DNA from 2 places in the Fructilactobacillus florum 8D genome. Region 2 is predicted to be linked to the other one. Evidence: riboswitches for the same ligand, from Rfam matches in the RefSeq annotation. Region 2 holds a riboswitch; the other holds the start of a gene.
What was found. Region 2 has a riboswitch for thiamine pyrophosphate ahead of B808_RS02740 (ECF transporter S component). Riboswitches for the same ligand answer to the same signal wherever they lie in the genome.
Positions count from the first base shown of each region.

Region 1: another riboswitch for thiamine pyrophosphate. It lies ahead of B808_RS01970 (TenA family protein); the one in region 2 lies ahead of B808_RS02740 (ECF transporter S component).

Region 1 covers NZ_ALXG01000016.1:1,600-9,229, reverse strand. The annotation lists gene B808_RS01990 (cation-translocating P-type ATPase) at 1-2,064, opposite strand, end outside; gene thiM (hydroxyethylthiazole kinase) at 2,151-2,939, opposite strand; gene thiE (thiamine phosphate synthase) at 2,929-3,591, opposite strand; gene thiD (bifunctional hydroxymethylpyrimidine kinase/phosphomethylpyrimidine kinase) at 3,578-4,390, opposite strand; gene B808_RS01970 (TenA family protein) at 4,392-5,045, opposite strand; TPP riboswitch at 5,136-5,224, opposite strand; gene B808_RS01965 (histidine phosphatase family protein) at 5,266-5,925, opposite strand; gene B808_RS01960 (YfhO family protein) at 5,928-7,630, opposite strand, start outside.
Region 2 covers NZ_ALXG01000026.1:17,283-24,912, forward strand. The annotation lists gene B808_RS02720 (alpha/beta hydrolase) at 1-445, shown strand, start outside; gene B808_RS02725 (LOG family protein) at 496-1,062, opposite strand; gene B808_RS02730 (aldehyde dehydrogenase family protein) at 1,158-2,708, opposite strand; gene B808_RS02735 (MFS transporter) at 2,943-4,121, shown strand; gene B808_RS02740 (ECF transporter S component) at 4,188-4,751, opposite strand; TPP riboswitch at 4,849-4,937, opposite strand; gene B808_RS02745 (purine-cytosine permease family protein) at 4,960-6,324, opposite strand; gene B808_RS02750 (hypothetical protein) at 6,518-6,778, shown strand; gene B808_RS02755 (methylated-DNA--[protein]-cysteine S-methyltransferase) at 7,076-7,573, shown strand.

The sequences.
Region 1 (7,630 bases), on a different contig from region 2:
AATGGCAGCAACAATCGAAGCAAAGTTATCATCCGTCAAAATCATATCCGCAGCTTGTTTGGCAACATCCGTCCCGTTCAATCCCATTGCAATTCCAATGTTAGCTCGCTTTAAGGCGGGGGCATCATTAACCCCGTCACCAGTTGAGGCAACAATCTCACCGTTAGCTTGACACATCGAAACAATGCGATACTTATCTGCCGGTGCCACTCTTGCAAAAATAACTTCGTTTTTAACCGCAGCTTGTAATTGGGCATCACTCAACTGGGCCAGTTCTTCTCCAGTAATCACTCGGGCTTGATCCGAAACAATGCCGATTTTTACAGCAATACTTTTCGCCGTCAGAGCGCTATCACCAGTAACCATGATGATTTTAATGTGAGCATTTTGACATTTTTGAACGGCCTGATAGATTTCTGGTCGAGGAGGATCTTGCATTACCGCTAAGCCAACAAAGATCAAATGCTGTTCAGCGGTGGAAATCGCATACTTCCCCTGATCAGCGTCAGTTGCTTCTCGATAAGCAAAGGCCAGAGAACGAAGCCCTTGAGCCGCGTAATCCTGATTGGCCTGTTGTAGTCGTTGCTGATCGGCAGCTGTTAGTGGGCGAACTTGATTGCCATCTAAAATCCGATCACAAACCGGAAGCATGGTTGACAAAGCTCCCTTAACATAAATCAAGTCAGGCGCGTTGGTCTGTTTTTGGATCGTCGTCATTCTTTTTCGATCTGAATCAAATGGCAATTCCGTCAAACGCGGTGCTGCCTGTTGTCGCTCAGGTAAATTTAATCCAGCCTTCGCAGTTACAATACAAAGTCCTGCCTCCGTCGGTGTTCCTAAAATTTTGGGGGCTTGCTTACCATCAGCTTCACTGACGACCTGCGTATCATTATTTAACAACGCAATGTCTAGTAACCGATTTAAATCAGGGTGCTGCGCTAACTTCACCGGTTCTTTTTGGAATTGAATTTGACCATTGTTAAAATAACCCGTCCCGGTCACCGTAAACTCCTCTGCTGGCAACCAGAGATGGGTAACGGTCATTTGATTTTGCGTTAGCGTCCCTGTTTTATCAGAACAGATCACGCTCGTTTCTCCCAACGTTTCAACACTGTTTAAACTCTTTAAGAGTGCGTGTTTTTTTGCCATCTCCTGGGTCCCACGCGCTAACGAGAGCGTCACCGTTGGCAGCAAGCCCTCGGGAATAAAAGCAACAATCATCCCAAGCGCAAAGATAAAGGCTTTTGCGACGGGATAATGAACAAAGAAAATTGCAAGAATAAAAAATCCAAGTCCAATTAGCAATGCAATTACAGATAGCTGCCGCGTTAAACGATTAAGTTCGTTTGTCAGTGGTGAAACCATTGAACTTTGTGCTTCGGTCAAATGGGCAATTTTACCAAACTCCGTCTGCATTCCTGTAGCAAGAACTACCGCCTGAGCTGTTCCAGTGGTAACCACCGTGCCTGCGTAGATAATGTTTGTAATCGAAAACTTCCCATCCCCATGTTGATAGGTAGATTTTTTAGCAACGGGCACAGACTCGCCCGTCAATGAAGATTCATCAATTTGTAAATTGGCAGCTGATAAAACCCGCGCATCAGCAGGAACTGCATCCCCTGCCTGAATTTCTACCACATCACCTGGAACCACGTTTTGTACTAGAATAGCTTGTTGGTGGCCATCACGAAGGACGTTAACAGTGGTTGGCAGCATCTTACTCAAAGCATCCGTTGCTTTTTTAGCTGCATGCGCTTCCCAGTATGAAAACAGACCGTTGATAATATTAACTGCCCAAATTGCTATTCCTAATTCAACGGTTCCTGATACCATGGCAATTAACCCCGAAACCCATAATAGGCAAGCCATGAGCGAAGTGAAATTTTGTAGAAAATCAAGCAGTCGGTTAGTATGCTGACCACTTTCGATTACATTGGCACCATCAGTTTGAAATCGTTTTTGTGCCGTTTGCGTATCCAAACCGGTCGTTACCGATGTTTGCAACTGTTGTTCCAACTGGGGGATTTCCAATTGCGCAGCTACATCATTAGTTGGTTGACTCATCATAGGACTCCTTGCTGTTTGCTAAGTTAGCTTCAAGTATCGTAATCCCATCTTAACCCTTTCCAACAAAAAAACAATTTGTAAAATTAGATTGTTGATAGTTGCAGTCTATCATCCAGCTGGGTATCATCCAAGGCTGCCAGTTGGTTGTAAGTTTCGACTAAAAATGATGCCGGCCGAGTGCCAGTTTTAACAAGTGCTCGTTCGGCGGCTACCGGCAGGATTCCCGTTGCCAAGGCTAGGTCATAAAGACTCGTTGCTTGTGAAATTGCAGTGGCTAAAATACCATCTAGCACATCACCCATTCCAACATTAGTTGCTAACAAACTTACATCATTGTGCACTTCATACCCATTGACTCCATCAGTAATGATGTCATGAGCGCCTGATAATACGACTCGACACCGTAGCTTCTGGGCGGCTTGTTTGGCAATGGTTGAAACCTTAACCTCACCAGCTCCCGCATCGATTCCATGAATTTGCCAAGCAATTCCCGCTAGCTGAGCAATTTCCGCGGCATTGCCACGTATCGTATCTACCTTGACTTGTTGCAAAAGCTGCTGGGTACGCTCTGTTCGAACGGATGAAGCCCCCACCGCCACTGGATCAAAAACTACCGGAAGTTGATGTTGATTAGCGCTTCGACCCGCTGTAAGCATATCTAATTGTGCCGTGGGACTGGTCGAGCCCAAATTAAGAGTAACGGCCTGAGCCAACTTAGCCAACTCAGCTACCTCGAGTGGATCGGAGACCATCATGGGGGAACCCCCTAAGAAATTAATTCCATCAGCAACCCGTTGCGGCGTAACTTGATTAGCAATATTCAAAACAATTGGATTATGCTGTCTAATTTGTGCGATTAGATTACTGGTCATGAAAACCTCCTTGGAGTTTTAAAGTTCTGATGGTCGTCGCTAACTTTGAACTGGTCGTAATTGCTGAAATCACTGCTACCCCAGCAATTGGGATTGTTTTAAGTTTCCAAACATTGCGTTCACTAATCCCACCAATTGCCACGAGTGGTAAATCAGTCTGTTGAACCATATCCATTAGCCCTGACGTCCCAATGGGAGCTTTAGCATCTGACTTTGTTTTAGTCGCAAAAACTGGTCCGACCCCAAGATAGTCAATGTATGGTAACAACGAGCGACTCTGATTTAGTTCAGTAAAATCATGAACTGATAGGCCAACCATTAAATTAGCTTGTTGTTTCTGCTTCAATGCGGGCCAAGGATCAGTTTGACCAAGATGCAGTCCCTCAGCCCCAACGGCTTGTGCCAACTTAAAATTATCATCGACAAAAAGTGGAACTTGCTGGGCAGCTGTCAAACGATGTACCGCCCGCCCGAGTTGAACCTGTTCAGCAAAAGTCAAGCGACTTTGATCCTTTTCGCGAAACTGGACCGCCGTGACCCCCAAACGAACGGCTGCAGCGACCACCGCCAACAACCGATCTACTCGATAATCCACGTTCGCCGTCCCAATCACTAGATAAACTTGCAACATTTCTGGTTTAAATTTCATCATGCGCACTCCATCCCCCATGATTTAATGGACCGTGCCCATGACCAAGCACTAATGGTTTCTCGATGATCATTTCCAAATAAGCGTGGGCTCGTTGAATGGCTGTTGAAATTCCCAATCCTTGAGCTAAAAATGCTGTTATCGAGGCAGACAAAGTATCTCCCGTTCCGTGCGTTCGCTTAGTTTTGACTCGTGGAGCGGTCAACCAAAAATCATCCCCGTTAGCTAACCTTACATAGTCCTTAACCAGCGGACCTGATCCGTGTCCGCCCTTAATAATCACATTTTTTGCTCCTAACTGCTGAATCTTCTTAGCCGCACTTAACCGGTCAGCCTCAGAAATAATCTGTTGTTCTGCTAACAACTCTGCTTCTGGTAAATTAGGCGTAACGATCGTCGCTTGCGGTAGCAACTGGCTTTTTATCTTTCTAATCCCCGCTGGTGTCAATAAGTGCGCTCCGCCTTTAGCAATCATGACCGGATCGACCGTTAGATTGGGTAATCGGCTCCACTGCAGTTCGTCAGCGACCATTTGTACATGTTCCGCATCAAACAAAGCTCCTGTCTTAACGGCTTGAATATGAAAGTCGGCTAAAATCGAAGCAAACTGGCGCGTAACAACCTGCTTTGGTAAGGGATACTGCCCCTGGACTCCCAAAGTATTCTGGGCCGTTATCCCAACTATAACGTTGGTGCTAAACGTCTGACATGCCTGCATCGTTTTTAAATCTGCTTGTAATCCGGCCCCACCACCAGAATCACTACCGGCAATTGTCAATGCCGTTGGATATTGCTGTATCATGCTACTCCTCCATTGCTTGCGTAAAAAAGGCATTTTCATATTTACAACTGGCTTCAAATCGTTGTAAAGCATGAAACTGCTGGTAGTCAGACTTGGTTTGTCCTTCATTCACAAATAGTTCAATCATTCGTTTTGTAAAATAATCAGCTTTTGGTAAATAAAAATCAATCCAAGCAGCAAAAGGATTACGGTGCACAACAGCTTGTTGCTGCTGCAGTTCGACCGCAAGCTGCGTGTAGATAAGTGGACATGCCAACAACGCCGCTAATCCCTGCCAAGCGTTTGCTGTAATCGCCGTTTGAATATGCTGCAAGTAGGCCCTAGTTGTCGGTAATTCAATTACCGTCCCTTTCATCAATTGGGCATTATCAGTCTGAAGAAATGCTAATAATACTTGGTGAGCCCGATTTTCAGTGTCAATCGCATGGATAGTTGTCGCTAACAGGTCTGGAGCAAGGATTCCTAAAACTTGTTGGTAATTTGTTAAGTACTTTTGCAGATAGAGATTATCTTGTTGGACATATGTTGCTACTGCTGTGCTGGGCAATGATCCAGCCGCAATGCCTTGCACAAATGGATTCCTACTGATATCTACTAACTGTTTTGCTACAATTTGTTGCAATTGTCTTTGTAATGAAGTGATTGGTTTTGACATGTTAATTCCTCCCTTAATTTTGTTCAAATAAAAAAGCCTTCAGCACGAGCTGAAGGCTAATAAAGATGACAAAAGCTAGTCAGAATTATTGGCTAATTAAAGAAAGTTTCCTGCGATAGTGCGAACTATATCAGGTTCAATGGGTATAATCTCAGCTCGTGGCACCCCAACTTTTATTTGAATACCATCAGTCTAACCGATTTTTACCCCCAAGACAACCTTAGATTTCACCGACGATATTATTGTAATATTCTACTTTAATATCATCAGGTTCAATTATTAATTTAGTGATGCTACCGTTCTTGGCCGCATCCCCTTGATCAAGTTCTGGAGCATACCGATCAACAATCGAACGAATCGTCATCCCATGTGAAACAATCAGAATTTGTTGCCCCGCTTTTGTATTCGAACGGATCCGGTCAAAGCCGCGATCCAATCGCTGCCAAAACCGCGCATTATCCTCGGCGTTATTATACAAATCAGCTTTAGCGATTAGATCCCGAGCTCGCTCCAAACCAAAGTGGTTTAACACGCCTGATTCATTGGTAATTTGGACTTGTTCACCCACAAATTGCCACATTTGTTCTAAGTTCTCTCCCTCAAAGTACCCATGAAACTGCTCTCGTAATTCAGGGAATTGATAGGTGATCACGTTGATTCCGTTTGGATTTTTAGTTAGAATTTCTTGTCCTGTAGCGATCGCGCGCCCAGAGTCACTGGTAAAAGCTGCATCAAAATTAATCGTTGCTAGTCGGTCCCCAGCCGTACGTGCATCTTGAATCCCCTTTTCGGTGAGCGGTGAATCAATCCACCCCTGAACCTTATTGTAGAGATTAAGATACGTTTGTCCGTGCCGTACTAGATATGCTGTAACTGCCATTTCTAATCCACTCCTCTCTTATTTTGATCTTTAAACCACCACCAAAAGCCAGCAGTGGCTACAAGGCCGAGCGCACTGATCAACATTCCTAGTCGTAATCCTGGAGTTTGATACTTAAAATGAAGTACATGGTTTCCAGGAGTCAAGTGAACACTCATCAAGCCACCAACTGTTTTCTTTATTTTAACAGGTTTTCCCCCGTCCGTAAGCTGCCACCCACGATCATATGGCAAACTAATCAGCACTACTGGTCGCTTAGTCGTAGTTTTAATCGTCCCCTTAAAATCATGACCTTTTAATTTCAAACGCTCCGGATGTGAGATTTTAAGCCGATAAGGATTTGTTGCAGTCACATATCGATCAAAGCCTGCATCATCAAAACCAACTAAATTATTCTGAAGGTTCGCAAGTTTCGTACTTGAATTAAATTGAATTGTATAAGTCTGCCCTTTGGCAAACTTACCAACCGGAATGATTTCAGCTCCTAGTTGATGTTCCGACGTTTTTAATCTGCGTCCATTTACTTTGACAGCTAAAGGCTGATTAGGACTACTGGTTGGAATAGCTAAGTACTGTTTCCCAGTTATTCTAGGGGTTGTTTTAACTGTATAGCGATAAATTCCAGCTTGTTTTTGAACTTGTGCCAACTCAATTTGATTGGCTAAGAAATAGTTGTTGGTTCGCCCCTGTTCTTTTTGCACCAGCTGGTTTAAATTAGTAAAAACCTGATTTGAAACGGGATGATAGGTATTGATTTGCTCAGAAACGGCATAACCTAATCCACGATTACGCGCATCATGGTGGACCCGATAGCTCCCATCCTGTTCAATCACCAAACGCTGATCCAGTCGCAGCAATTGCTCAGTTACGGGCGTAACACCGTTCACACTGATTCTTCGCTCATTGCGACTATACAAGCCTAGCTGTGCCAAAGCATCATGAGTGTTCTTATTCATTGATGAGGTATAGCTATTTACTCCAAAAAAATTAAACAAGAGCGCATCGTTATATTGATTATAGTTAATATTGAAACTGGCTTTATATAAACGATTATCTAAATTTGTCCGCCCAAAATCTTTCTGATGACCCGTGTGGCGGTCAATAATTTTTTTAGATTGCTGAAAAGCAGTTGCAAATCGGTGCTGCTCGCCATACTCATCTGTTCCTCCCAGCGCCATCGAAAAATTGGTTCCCAGCTCCAGGCTGACCCCGAAAAGCAACGCCAATTTCACCAAAAACGAAGCGCGGTGCGATGCCTGATACCACAACAACATCCCAATAAAAATTATCAGTAGCAAGGCTACTAATAAATGCCAGTGGTTGGCACCAACATAGGTGAACTTCCAATTCGTTACTCGTACGATAATTTTCTCTAAATAGGCCGTTAAATAACCAGCTAACAACAAAGAAATCGTCAGCGTAATTGCCTTTATCAACGAGCTACGGTCATAAAAAGCCCCTGCTTGCCAAGCATCATATCCTAACAAAATTACGACAAAACTCAACATGTAAACTTCGCGAAAAGGAAACCCGGCTGGCATCTGAAACATATGCCACATCGTATCAAAAGTGGAAATCAACATCCCAAAGAAAATCGCACCAACTAACCAAAACGAGGCTCGTTTTCTCTGGCGAGTAATTAGTGGCGACAACCAGTACAGCCACAAGCCCAGTGTAAATAAGCTGCCAACAAAGAGCGCTGGCT
Region 2 (7,630 bases):
TATGGGTCGTCAACGAACCATCGAAGCTCGTGGTGGCGAGGTTAAACACATTCCCGTTCTTCCGGCCAGCCAAAAAGCGCGCGAAGCCGCTGGAATTAACGATGTTGATATTGAACAAGCCATTGACTACTATCTGACTCCCCGTGGTCAAGATCCGTATGCCCCTAACCAATTTGTCTACACCAGTCTTGCCCAAGACATTGCTTTTGATGCTGCTGCCCTAGCAGATCGCCTATTAACGCAACCACTAGAATTAATTGCTGGTGGCATTCCCGGTGGCTTTGGTTCTTATCGTTTTAGCTATGAGATCTATCAAAAAGCCGCTTCTGAACACAAAGAACTAACAATTATTGATGGAGTTACTCACTATGAACTTTACGACCAACCAAAAGCAGTTGACCCTGCGATTGCAAAATTAGTAGAGTTTTTTGGTAAATATCTATAGCCATTTTTTAAAGGGGCGCGATTAGTAATATACTAATCACGCCCCTTTAATTAGTCGTATTCACGAATTTTAGGTTGTTGATAATTTTCCATGAAATTAAAAATGTCTGAAAATGAATCCGAAAAATAAAGCTTCGCTCGATTATCGTCTGTGAGATAGCCATCTGCTGTCATTCGATCAAACATGTTAGCTAGTTGCGTATAATAACCATCAACATTATAAAAGGCACACGGATTACTACTTTGACCCAGCACTGCCCAAGAGAAAGCTTCAATAATTTCTTCGAGGGTTCCTGGACCGCCTGGCAGTGCCAGACAGGCATCTGACAAATCCAACATGCGTTGTTTTCGCACCGCCATATTAGGAACAAACTCCAACTCAGCTCCATTTTCGACGGTACCCTCTCGATCTCTTAAAAAATGTGGCATAATTCCGTGTACTTTACCACCACCATCAAGCACGGACTGGGCGATGATTCCCATCAAGCCGACGGTACCACCGCCATATACTAACTCGAGATCACGTTCATTCATCATTTTCCCTAACTGGGTGGCTGCTAATCGATAAGCCGGATTTTTGCCCGTATAGGCTCCACAATACACTGCTAATCGCTTCATCAAGATTTCCTTTCAATTGCTGTAATAATAAAAGTATAGCATATTAACAATCGTCATTAAAAAGCACGCTAGTTTTTAACTAGCGTGCTTTTTAACTAACCATGATGGTTAGTAACCGACTGTAGTTCCAAAAATTGTTGGACGTAATTAGTTGTTCCCGTCTTCCCATCAGTTCCTGAGAGATTGAAACCACCAAAGGGATGCTGGTAAACAACGGCCCCCGTCGTTTTCCGATTAATGTACAAGTTTCCCACATACCAATCGTCAACAACGGTTTTGATATGAGCTTGATTTTTAGAGTACAGTGACCCCGTCAAACCGTAAGCTGTATCATTTGCTAACTGCAGAGCCTCTTCGAACGAAGATACCTTGATGACCCCCAGCACTGGTCCAAAGATTTCTTCATTGAAAATCCGTGAAGTAGCTGTAACCTCAAAAAGTGTGGGTTCAATAAACCATCCCTGTGTATCATCATAATTTCCCCCGACTAGCAGGGTATTTTGCTCTGGATTGTCCTTACCGTAATCAATATAACTAGTAATTTTATCAAAAGCACGCTTAGCAATTACAGGACCGACATCACCATTTGCGCGGGCAGGATCATGATTTAAAGCTTTCATCCTGGTCTCAACCTTGGCTAAGAGCTGATCGTAAACGGAGTCTAACACAATCAGGCGCGAGTTAGCCGAACACTTCTGCCCCTGCATGGTAAAGGCTGATGAAATAATTCCCGCTGCCGCTTGGTCAAGATCAGCATCGTCATCAACAATAATGGCGTTTTTACCACCCATTTCCGCAACAACTCGTTTAATCCAAATCTGTCCTGGCTGTGGAGTTGCTGCTAATTGGTTAATGTGCAATCCTACTTGCTTTGAACCCGTGAAATTAATAAACCGTAATTTAGGGTGTTTAACTAGGTAATCTCCCATTTCTGCATTCTTGCCCGTTATGAAATTAATCAGCCCCGTTGGAAAACCAGCCTGCTCCATTAATTCAAATAGTCGATAACCGACCACGGCCGTATCCGATGAGGGTTTCATAATCATAGCATTCCCAGCTAAAACGGCTCCCATCACCATGCCACCTAAAATAGCAAGCGGAAAGTTCCAAGGAGCAATCGCTGCTCCGACTCCAAGCGGTAAATAGCGAGCTTCGCGCGATTCCACCGGCGAGGGGACCAAGTAATCTAATCCATCTTTTAACTGTTCCATTCCAATCATATAAGCATGAATAAAATCAATCAATTCACAGATTTCGCCGTCAGCTTCGCCAACATTCTTACCGCTTTCCTCCACGATAATGGCAATTAATTCATAGCGATGCTCGCGAACCAAATTAACTAGTTTGGTCGCCAGCTGATTGCGATCGGCTACAGATATAAATTTCCACTCCTGAAATGCTCGTCGGCCAGCAGCTAGGGCATCATCAATTTGGGCTGGCTGCGCTAACGATAGGTTCCCAACAACCTCACTTTTCTGAGCTGGATTAACGCTGGCCAAAGTCTCATCAGTATAGATTCGTTTGCCGCCAATGACCAGCGGAATGTCTGGTGTATCAGTTGCATCCAATTGAGCAAATGCTTGCTGTAAATGCTTTTGAACTGCTTCTTGCGTAAGATCTAATTCTGGTTCGTTTACAAAATTCATAGTTGAGTCCCCCAAAATAGTAGTTAAGCTCATTATCAATAGGTTTTTAAAAATAATGGGAAGCTTCCAGCATTAAATCTAAGAATCTAAACAACGGGTTTAGTGTAAAATATTTTACCAAATTAGTAAAGGATCCGAGCCAATCACTCGCGAGTCTTCCTGACTTCTTGATAAATTATGCTATACTACAATACAACTGATCTTCTTTTGAGAAAGGACACGATCTAATTAATAATGAAAAAACAAACTAGATTAATTTTATTGGGAATCTTCTTATTAGCTGCTATTTTACGGATTCCACTTACCTCAGTCGGTCCATTACTACCGCGCCTTAACCAGACTACCGGATTGTCAATGACCACCTTGAGCCAGCTAACTTCCATTAGCCTGTTGGTCTTTGCTTTCACGTCGATTATCGTTGCAAGAATTGCTACAAAAATTGGATTAAATCTTAGCATCGTTGTCTCGATTATCTTAATGCTAATCGGCATCTTCATTCGTTCGTTTACCAACAATTTTGGTCTCTTTCTGGGAACCATCATCCTAGCTGTCGGGATTTGTTTTGGCAATGTTTTACTTCCTGCCCTCACAAAGCGCTACTTTCCCCAGCATGTTGGTAAAATTACGAGTGGTTATACCATTACTATGAATTTCATGGGCGCTGTGGGTTCTAGTCTTGCTATTCCGGTCCTCGAAAAGGTTAACAACCTGCCACTAATTGCGTTAGCAACCGTTGGCATTATTATTATTCCCATTCTATTTCTGTGGTTACTCATCTACTTCTCTTCGCCTTCGCAACAATCGGCATCCACTAATTCCAAAATAACCGCGCCGGCACCAACTAACTTATACCGTTCCAAAACCGCTTGGTCTCTAGCTACTTTCATGGGCATTCAATCCCTAATTTTCTACACCTGCGTGGCTTGGTTACCAAACATCATTGACCAAAAGGGTTATTCACCGGCTACGGGAGGCTTCATGTTAGGGCTGTTGCAATTAATGATTCTACCAGCCTCCTTCCTTGTTCCTATGCTTGCTGAAAAAATGCACAGCCAGTCCATTTTTATCATAATCGCTGGGAGCACTTTTATCGTTGGGATTACACTACTACTCAGTTCAAATTATATTATCCTACTGCTGGCATCAATCTTACTTGGGTTAGCAACCGGAGCATCATTTAGTTTGTGCTTGATGCTCTTTACCCTACGGACTAAACAAAACGAAACTGCTGCCAGTCTTTCCGGTATGAGTCAAACCATTGGATATACCCTTGCTGCTCTAGGTCCAACTATTTTTGGACTCATCGCAACGCATACTAACTCAATTGGATGGGCTCTTTTATTCTTGATCATTCTTGGCTTTCTCATGATCATCTTGGGCTTTCAGGCGGGACGTCCCGGGACAATTGACTAATGGCAATCTTAGTTTTCAAAATAAAAGCACGCTGACTTATAAATCAGCGTGCTTTTATTTTGAATATCAATCCAAGAGATGCGAACGTTGCAGTAAATTAGCAATTGATTTTGGCAATAGACCACTAAATAAAAATACCGAAAGCAGGCTAACTAGAAACATTGCTACTAGCATCCAAAAACCAAACCCTGCATAATCCTGCTTAATTAGTTCCCAACCAAAGGTCACAATGGTCGTCGTTATTACTGAACATGATATTCCTAGCCAATCATAACGACGATAACCAGTTAAGGCAAAGCCTAGCTCAGACCCACTTCCCTGTATCAGTCCCGAGACCAAGGTCGCAGCCCCCCAAATTCCACCTAGTAGCATTTCAACAGCTGCTCCAAAGAACTCTGCCAACAAACCTGCTCCTGGTCGCCTAAGGACTAGCAACGCCAGCGGCCCTGCCATCGTCCAAAAACCCAATAAAGTCGCTCCTGCAAATGGAGCTAATCCCACAGGAGTTAGTAGCGCGGTTACCAGCGAATATAATGGATCCATCAACCAAAAAATCAGACCGCAAACAATCCCAATTAGTGTAACTAAAATAATATTTTTTAAATGCCACGTTTTAAACCATCGCTTCATCGTTATTCCTCCCATATTTTTCCAAAATAAAAAGCACTCCGCCACCAGCTGAGTGCTTTAGAAATCTAAACAAATCGTCTCGAGTGCGATTCTAATTTTCTAAATTAAGGAAGTTCCCTGCGGTAGTACGGACTACATCAGGTTCAATGGGTTTAATCTCAGCTCGTGGCACCCCAACTCTTTATTATAGTTGAATTATAACATAATTTTAATTAACTTGTTTCCGGTTAATGCCTTTTGTCAACAAATAGTACCCCACTGCTACTAGACCCATGGTGATAAAAGTTGCCCCAACTGATGTTCTAATCACTGGAATACTTTTTAATCCTAGGTAGAGTAGCACTCCCAAGCATAAAGTTCCTAATGCAATCCAATTAAAACCATGCTGATACCAAAGTTTTCCCTGCGGGTCAGCTAATGCTTGCGCCGTATAGTGATCTTGATTCAAGATAAAATAGTCCACAACCATGATGGCAATGATCGGACCAAGAAGCATCCCGGTGTAATCTAAAAACGCAATAAATGAATTTAAAAAACTCCCGCTAAGTAATGGAATAAAGGTTAAGATCATTGACAACAAGGTAATTACAACCAATGCCTTATTAAGGCTAAGTTTGTGCACCAAATTATTTAAAGCAGAAGCTCCCGCTTGAATATTAACCGCATTAGCTGTCATGCTCGTCAAAACAATTACCACCATTGCAATCAAACCTAACCCTAATTTGTTAGCAATGATGCTTGGATCAGAGTTGTTGGGGTCATAAGTTCCCGAGGTCAACGCCACACTAATCGTGGTACAAATCCCGATAATTGTGAAACTCATTAACCCTAAAAGGGCACCCCAAAAGGGAGCTCTAATGGCCGTCTTCTTGCTGCGAGTAAATCTTGTGAAATCAGCGCCCCCGACTACCCAACCAAGACTAGCCGCTGCAATCGTATCAATTGCCACTCCCAGTGGCATCTGTTGTAGTTTCGGAATTCGATAGTGGGCTAACTGACTGATGGAGACATTTTTAAAGACAACGATTACCTCTAATAACACAAAGACGATCACTAAAATGACCCCAATGCGCTCTACTAGCTGAACTGATCGTTGTCCAGAAATGATACTAAGAATATGCAAAAAACTCATAATCAAGATCCCAACAACCATGCCCAAGTTCCCTCCGGGTTGTCCAAAGAGTGGCCACCGAAACAGACTGTGAAAAATAAAGGCTAAGGAAGTGGCTGCAATAAAGGTATTAACAGCTGTCCAGCCTAAAAACAACGTAATATTAATCAATGAAGGGACGATGCTCCCACGAATTCCAAACGCACCTCTTGATAATACGGTCGTCGTTGCTCCCGTTCGGTAACCAACGTAACCCATTAAACTTAAGAAGATATACGCTAAAATCCCACCAATCAACATTGAAACGATCCCACCAAAAAAGCCAGCGGCTGCGATCACACCACCAATGAACCACGTTCCATTATTGGCATTAGCACCAAACCACGTCGCAAACATATCCCAGTACGTCATATTTCGTTCGTTTAAAGGGATTTCATCGACGGCATACTTCCTATTATTCAATATAGTTTCCTCCAAAACATTAACATTTTGTGTCTGTTTTATATTAATAATCGTCTTTCAGTATATCAAATTCACCAAATATTGCCTAGGAGATCCGCTAAAAATTAATCATTACCAATCGTTCATGCTATAATTCAGATGGTTAGCGGGGGTATTTAGTTATTTGACAATTGTATAAGAAAGGATGAACGTTATGACACTTAAAGAACCGATCTATCGAAGTCAGAGTGTTGGAATGGTTAAAGTCGGAATCAAAGATGGCGATCAGATTATTGCTAATGTGATTGGTAATAATGTAATCACGATCAGTTCCCAACTTCACCGTGCCACTGTTACCGGTCCTGATCGCGCCGGACGCTATGGAATTGGTGAGTATGTCTACTTCATTATCGACAAACATCACCATCCACTTTCTGTCCCAAAAGATAAGATCCAGCAATACTTTGGTGCATGAGATTTCAGTAGAATGCATTAGCATTCGTGCCCACCCCTTGCTGGAACACGGATAGAAACTCTCTCACATCGATTCAGATACGATCTGAAAATTTCCACAAACTAATCCGTCCCCAATCAACCCCGCTACCAGTGACGGAAGTCTGTATCGAAAAAATCGCGTGACTTTGGCAACCGTATCAATATTATTAAAGTTTCACAACAACCGGACTGGAATTTAATTCTTGTTCGGTTGTTTGTTGTTCAGCTTATTTTCTATCTGTAAAAACCAACCATTAAGAAAGGTCGTCTTTATCGTTTGTTAGCAAAATCAAACTATCAATCCCCAATTGGGGAAATCACCATCTTAAGTAGCTCTAATGGCTTAGCCGGATTATGGTTCGTTGGACAAGCCCATTACGGTGCCAATTTCAAACTTAACCAGGTTCCTATGAGAAAAACGGCTGTTATTTCACTGACAGCCCACTGGTTGGATCTTTATTTTACCAATCAACATCCGGAGGCACAGATCGTCCCATTGGATTTAACTGGAACTGAATTTCAACAACGAGTTTACCGAGCCCTCTTGCAAATCCCATCGGGAAAAACCTGTACGTATCAACAACTGGCCCGTCCAATTAATCCCGCCGCCGTCCGTGCAGTTGCCAATGCGGTTGCAAATAATCCAATTTCTATTATCATCCCTTGTCACCGAATTCTTGGAAAAAACGGTAAGTTGACCGGGTACGCTGGTGGACTTACCAGAAAAAAGTTGCTCTTAGCGCATGAACAAACCGATTATAAGTGGACCACCTAACGCCTAAGTGCTAATCCATGAAATATATTACAAAAAGTAATAGCATTGATGACATAA